DNA from 3 places in the Kitasatospora sp. NPDC059673 genome. Region 3 is predicted to be linked to each of the others. Evidence: riboswitches for the same ligand, from Rfam matches in the RefSeq annotation. Region 3 holds a riboswitch; each other region holds the start of a gene.
The links. Region 3 has a riboswitch for cyclic di-AMP ahead of ACFV18_RS06115 (transglycosylase family protein). Riboswitches for the same ligand answer to the same signal wherever they lie in the genome.

Region 1 (2,256 bases), on a different contig from region 3:
GGTGTACGGCTGCGGGGACGGGGTCGTGGCGGACGGGGTTTCGGTGGACGGGGGTACGGGCGCGTTGCCGGGGGCGGAGGTGCTCGGGGACGGCGGGGTGGTGGGCTGATCCGGGGTGGACGGTGTGGGCTGCTGGTTGCCGCTGTTGCCCTTGCCGTCCTGGCCCTGGCCCTGGTTGGTGCCGTTGCCGGGTTCGGCGCCGTTGCCGTTGCCGGTCTGGTCGCCGGTGGGCGTGGTGGGGTTCGGGCTCGGGTCGGTGCTCGGGTTGGTGCTCGGGTTGGTGCTCTGGTCGCTCGAAGGGGCCGGGGCAGTCGGAGCGGTCGGAGCAGTCGGGACGGTCCGGCCGTCCGGGGTGGCGGTCGGAGCCGGTGTGGCCGCAGGCGGCTGGGGGTGCGTCAGCTGGATGTAGCGCTCGTACAGGCTCTGGTGGCTGGTCCAGAACCAGCCGCCGTTCTTCTCGTACCAGTACACGTGGTACACCGGGTCGTAGCCGGGCAGGCCGGAGAACACCGGAGTGGCGTTCCGCGGCGCGACGGTGCCGTCCGAGGCGGTGTTGACGGCCGCGATGCCGCGGGCGCCGCGCAGCGAACCCGCCTCGTCCGCCGAGTCGTTGTCGTCCACCACACCGGGGGCGCTGACCGTGCGCAGGCCCGCCGAGTCCGCGCACGAGGCCCAGGGCTGCGGGCCTTCGGTGGCCAGGATGCGTTCGGCGACCGCGATCTGCTGGCTGCGGGTGGCCCCGCTGGGCAGCTCGGCGTACTGGGTGCCGCCGTAGTCGAGCCAGCGCTGGGCGGTGATCTGGAGGCCGCCGTACACGCCGTTGCCCGGGTCGGAACTCCAGTTGCCGCCGCTCTCGCAGTCGGCGACCCGGTCCCAGACCGTGCTCGGTGCGGCCTGCGCACTTGTCACGGCGAGCAGCGGCAGTGCGAGGCCGACGCCGGCGACGCCGGCTGCGGCGATCGCCCGCTCGGCTGCCTTCTCCGCCTGGCTCTGCCGACGATGGCGCCCGGAACCCGTGAAGAGCATGCCCGATCCTCTCCGCACGCCTGCGAGGTGAGCTGTCGGGTTCGGACCGGGAGGAAGGCCCGGCCGCCGCGTACCGGTCGGAGCCGGTGCGGGCGGCTTCACCCCTAGCCGTGGGGGACGGCGACGTACCTGGTTCCCCCGTCCCTGTCCAAGGGTTGTGGTGGTCGACCCGGCAACGCGGCGGACAGGGTTCGGCGTTGCCGCGCGTGGGGCCCGGCGGTGCGGGCCGGATCGAGCCTAATCACTCGAACGGAGTAATCACAAGCTCATCGCGCCTATGTCACGGCCGAGTTGCGTCAGCCCGGTGGTCGGGCAGCCGGGCAGCCGGGCGGGCGGTCGGCCGGCCGGGCGATGGGTGGTCGGGCAGTCGGGCGATGGGGTGATCGGGTGGTCGGCTGCGAAAGTCTGGCCGATCGGTGGGATTGGGGGAGCGGGTGGAGGGGAAGGCGGACAGCCCCGCTTGGGCGGTTGGGTGTCGAGGGTTCCTCAAGTGGCTTGAAAAGCGAGGCAGTTGAGCGAAATCGGCGCATTGGGGGCGTTGTGGATAAATCGCGCGACAGCCACTTCGGAGGCTTCCTACCATCGCGGTGATCGCTGTTCCCCGACCCGCTGTGGAGGTGCCCATGGCTGTGCTGATTCCTGAAGTGCTCCGGGTGGAGCGTCAGTTCGCCCGTCTGTTCGTCGGTCAGTCGTTGTCCGTCCTGGGCGACAGGGTGTCGTTCGTGGCGCTACCGTTCGCCGTGCTGTCGATCGGCGGGTCGGCCGCCGATGTCGGCCTGGTGGCTGCGGCCGGCCTGCTGCCGATGCTGGTGTTCGTGCTGGTCGGCGGCGTGTGGGCGGACCGGATGCCAAGACAGCGGATCATGCTGGCCTCCGATCTGGTGCGGTGCGCGGTCCAGGCGGCCGTCGCGGTGCTGCTGCTCACCGGGACGGCCCGGGTCGGGGTGCTGGCGCTGCTGATGGTGGTGTTCGGGGTGGCGGACGCATTCTTCCTGCCCGCCTCCACGGGGCTGATCCCGCTGCTGGTGTCCGGTGAACGGCTTGGCGAGGCCAATGCCTTGCGCGGGCTCGTCCACTCCGTGGGGTTGGTGATCGGGCCGGTGCTGGCCGGCGCGTTGGTCGCCGTCGCCGGGCCTGGCGGTGCCCTGCTGATGGACGCCCTGAGCTTCGCGGCCAGCGCCGCCGTACTGGCGAGGCTCGGCACAGTGGGCGGGCAAGCCGTCGCGGAGC
Region 2 (2,256 bases), on a different contig from region 3:
CTTGGCGGGGGTGCTCGGCTGCGCCGGGGCGGGGGTGCTCGGCGCCGGGGTCGAACCGGAGGACTTGCGGGCCGGGGCGGACTGCTTGGCCGGGGTCTCGGCGACCGCGACGTTGCCGAGCGCCAGCTTCTGACCCGGGTAGATCATGTCCGGGCCCTTGGTGAGGACGGAGCGGTTCAGCTCGTAGAGCTTCTCCCAGCCACCCTCGACGTTCTGGTGCTGGGCGATGGCGGACAGCCAGTCGCCCGCCACCACGGTGTAGCTGCCGGCGGCCTGGGCGCCCTGGTCGGCCTGCGGCTGGGCCGGGGCCTGCGGGCGGCTCTGGGCCTGGCCCTGACGCTGCTGCGGGGCCGCCTGCTGGGTCTGCTTCGGAGCCTGCGGCTGGGCGGCCGGCTTCGGGGCCTGGGTCTGGGCGGTGGTGGAGCCCGTGGAGGTGTTGACCTGCGGGGCGGCGCCGCCCTTGGTCAGACCGGCCTGGACGGAGCACACCGGCCAGGCGCCGGGGCCCTGGGAGGCGAGCACCTTCTCGGCGACGGCGATCTGCTGGTCCTTGGTGGCCAGGTCGGCGCGCGGGGCGTAGGCGGTACCGCCGAAGGCGGCCCAGGTGGAGGCGGTGAACTGCAGGCCGCCGTAGAAGCCGTTACCGGTGTTGATCGACCAGTTGCCGCTGGACTCGCACTGCGCGACCTTGTCCCAGGTGGCCACCGACGCGGCGGAGGCGGTACCCGCGGCCAGGCCGGGAACCGTGAGGCCGATGCCCACCACACCAGTGGTGGCGATCAGACGGCGGGCGCGCTTGGCGCTGATGGGCAGCATGAAGATGCGTTCCTCTCCCACGCCTGCGAGGTGAGCTGTCGGATTCGGGCTGGAGTTGCCCGGCCGCGCGCACCTCTCGGCGCGCCCGGCTTCACCCCAAGCCCCGGACCGGTCCGTCAGGACCGCCCCAGGGCGACTTACCTGGTTCCCCCGCCCCTGCCGCGGTGCGTTTCGCATGAGCCGGCCCACCCGGCGGCAGGATTCGGCGTTCCGGGCGAGCTGGGTCCGTGTGTCCACGAACGTGGGCAGGAGATTAAGCGGATTTAAGGACGATTCGCAAATTCCTGTGACGGCCGTCACCGGGCCCGGAAAATGCGATCAAGGAATTCCGGACGAACTCCGCTGTGCGTGGCCGGAACTGGGCTGCCGTCAGGAAGTTGTCGATCTTGTGCCCGTTTTGGGTGGTTATGGCACTTGTCAGGCGAAAGTTCACTTCTGTGGTTGTTTGGGAGTCAGTCGATGGGTGATTTGTGAGCTTCTGTCCACTCTGCTCCGGCGTCCAGGGCCCATTGCTGACGGGTCATGGAATTGCCCCCGTCACCCATTTCTGCCGAACTGGTGGATGACGGTACGTCAGAATGCTTAGTCGCCTCGGAAGTCGCCGATTTCCACCGAACCCGCCACCTATGCTGCCCCCGACGATTCGGAGTCCCTGCGCGTTTCGGGAGGCGGCCATCGTGGAGCAGTGGGAGAACGGGCGGCACCGGCGGCCGTTGCTGGGCCGGCGGCGAATGCTGACCTGGCTGGCGGTCGGGACGGTGACGGCCGTCGGTGGGGGAGTGGTGCTGCGGCAGTCGCTGGCCGGGGCGGAGCCGGTGGCGGGGGCGGTGGACCAGGGCGGGCGGAGGTGGTCGGACGCCAAGGGGTGGGGCGGGAAGGTGCCCGGGGCGGGGAGTGCCGTGCGGATCACCGACAAGGTGGTGCTGGACGGGGACGCCAAGGTCGGCTCGCTGCTGATCGACACCGGCGGGTCGCTGGTGTTCGCCACCGACCGGTCGCTGACGCTGGAGAGTACCGGCAACGTCGAGGTCCGCGGCACGCTCGCGCTCGCGCCCGAGGCGGCGCACACCCATACGTTGCGCTTTCCCGACATCGACGAGCGCCGTTTCCAGGGCGGCGGCATGAGCGTCGTCGACACCGACACCGGCCTGTGGGTCACCGGCCGCGGCTACCTGCGGCTGGACGGCGCGCCCCGCACGGCGTGGGTGCGGGCCGCCACCGAGCTGAAGGCAGGGGACGCCGTGCTGAAGCTGGCGGCCGCACCCGAGGGCTGGCAGGTGGGTGACGAACTCGCCGTCACGCCGACCGCGCCGCCCGACGCCGAGGGCTTCTCCGATTCCTACGACCTGGTGACGGTCCAGCGGGTGGACGGCCCGAACGTCACCCTCACCGCTCCGCTCCAGCACGCCCACCCGCGGGTGAGCCTCGGCGGCGGGGCGG
Region 3 (2,256 bases):
CCAGGTCGAGCATGGCCTGGTCGATCAGGCGCTGCTCGGTGGCGTCGTAGCCGACCAGCTCCGGGCCGATCTGCTCGATGACGGCGAGGACGGCCTTCTCGACGCCCTTGCCGAAGTAGCGGTTCTTGTCGCCGTCGCGGAGCTCCAGCGCCTCGAAGGCGCCGGTGGAGGCACCCGACGGGACAGCCGCACGACCGGTGCTGCCGTCGTCGAGACCGACCTCGACCTCGACCGTGGGGTTGCCGCGGGAGTCGAGGATCTCACGGGCTACGACGACATCAATGGACGGCACGAGGCATCTCCTAGCGGAAGCGGATGTGTGGTCGTTACGCCCAGAGCCTAGCCGCAGACATGCCTGCGGCCACGCGCGGCCGGGCGTCGTCTCACCGTGTGGCCCGGCTACTCACTGGTAGTTCACCTGTTTGCCCGTCGGCGGTGCGCCCCGGGCGGCGCGAACTGCTGTGCGCACGCCCGGAGCGGACGGATCGTCAGGCGAACCGGGGGACCGTTCGACCGCCGGGCCGGAGTCGGCCGACCCGCGCCGTCACAGCGCCAGCACCTGCCCGGGCATGATCACATCGGGGTCGGCGCCGATCACCGCGCGGTTCGCCGTGAACAGCTGCTCCCAGCCGCCGGAGACGTTCCGTGCGGCGGCGATCCCGGAGAGCGTGTCGCCCTCCTGCACGGTGTACTTCCCGGCGCCGGTCTGCGCCGGCGCGGCGGCCGGGGCACCCTGCTTCGGAGCCTTGGACTGCTGCTGCGTCTTCGACTGCTTCTGCTTGGGCGCGGACGAGCGCGGCTGCGAACGAGAGGCGGTGTCCTCGGAGCTGTCGCCGCCCCGGGACAGGCCGGCCTTGATCGAGCAGGACGGCCAGGCGCCGGGCCCCTGGGAGGCGAGCACCCGCTCGGCCACCGCGATCTGCTCGGTGCGGGTGGCCTGGTCGGCGCGGGGGGCGTACTCGGCGCCGCCGTAGGCGCGCCAGGTGGAGGAGGAGAACTGCAGGCCGCCGTAGTACCCGTTTCCGGTGTTGATGCTCCAGTCCCCGCCGCTCTCGCACTGGGCCACCTGGTCCCAGGTGTCGGCGGGTGCGGCTGCCGCTCCGGTGGCGGACAGCAGGGGCAGGGCCAGGCCCACGGAGGCGATGCCTGCGGCGGCGACGACCTTCTCGGCCTTGGTGCTACGGCGGTGACGTCCAGTACCGGCGAACAGCATGGGACTTCCTCTCCGCACGCCTACGAGGTGAGCTGTCGGGTTCGGACCGGGAGGCTGGCCCGGCCGCCTGGGACTCCGGACGCGGTTGCGTCCGTTCCCCGGCGGCTTCACCCCAAGCCGTTGGGACTACGGCGTTCACACCTGGTTCCCCCGCTCCTGTCCGATTCCTGGTCGGTGTCCCGAGAGCGCGGCGGACAGGACTCGGCGTGCCGCGTTCGGGGCCCGCAGCTGCGGGCAAATCGGAGAGTAAGCAGAGCTGACGAGCAATCACAAGCTCATATCACCGGTATCACGTCGAAATTACGGACCTTCACTTCTCGTGCACAAACCGTCCATATATGTCCGATTCGCCCGGGGTGGGGGCGCATCACGCGCCCCCGCCGGGTCCACGGAGGGTCACGTGCGGGGGCTGGGCGGCGGCGGTCGAAACCGGGTCAGCGGGGCGTGAAGGAGACCGGGAGTTCACGCAGCCCGCGCATGATCAGCCCACCCCGCCAACGGAGTTCGGCCGGATCGGCGGCCAGCTGGAGATCCGGCAGCCGGGTCAGCAGTGTGCCGATCGCGCGCTGCCCTTCGAGCCGGGCCAGCGGCGCGCCGATGCAGTAGTGGATGCCGTGACCGAAACCGAGGTGCGGATTGTCCGAGCGGGCCAGATCCAGGGTGTTCTCCTCGGAGAACCGGGCCGGGTCGCGGTCCGCCGCCGCCAGCACCACCAGCACCGGGTCGCCCACCGGGATGTCCACCCCGCCGATGCTCAGCGGCCGGGTGGCGAACCGCCAGGTCGCCAGCTCCACCGGCCCGTCGTAGCGCAGGAGTTCCTCGATGCCGGTCTCCAGCAGGCCCGACTCGCCGCGCGCCAGCGACTCCTGGAGCAGGGTGCGCTGAACAGGGTTGCGAAGTAGGGCAAATGCCCCATTACCGATCAGATTGATGGTGGTTTCGAAGCCGGCGAACAGCAGGATGAAGGCCATCGCCGCGGCCTCGTTCTCGGTCAGGTGCTCGCCGTGGTCGCCGGCCCGGATCAGGCCGGAGATCAGGTCGTC

Region 1: another riboswitch for cyclic di-AMP. It lies ahead of ACFV18_RS14640 (transglycosylase family protein); the one in region 3 lies ahead of ACFV18_RS06115 (transglycosylase family protein).
Region 2: another riboswitch for cyclic di-AMP. It lies ahead of ACFV18_RS10735 (transglycosylase family protein); the one in region 3 lies ahead of ACFV18_RS06115 (transglycosylase family protein).

The regions. Positions count from the first base shown of each region.
Region 1 covers NZ_JBHWEN010000010.1:137,588-139,843, forward strand. Annotated here, with positions in the region: gene ACFV18_RS14640 (transglycosylase family protein) at 1-1,026, opposite strand, end outside; cyclic di-AMP (ydaO/yuaA leader) riboswitch at 1,030-1,199, opposite strand; gene ACFV18_RS14645 (MFS transporter) at 1,614-2,256, shown strand, end outside.
Region 2 covers NZ_JBHWEN010000007.1:13,486-15,741, reverse strand. Annotated here, with positions in the region: gene ACFV18_RS10735 (transglycosylase family protein) at 1-837, opposite strand, end outside; cyclic di-AMP (ydaO/yuaA leader) riboswitch at 822-995, opposite strand; gene ACFV18_RS10730 (hypothetical protein) at 1,494-2,256, shown strand, end outside.
Region 3 covers NZ_JBHWEN010000003.1:307,334-309,589, reverse strand. Annotated here, with positions in the region: gene eno (phosphopyruvate hydratase) at 1-292, opposite strand, end outside; gene ACFV18_RS06115 (transglycosylase family protein) at 545-1,213, opposite strand; cyclic di-AMP (ydaO/yuaA leader) riboswitch at 1,217-1,430, opposite strand; gene ACFV18_RS06110 (cytochrome P450) at 1,648-2,256, opposite strand, start outside.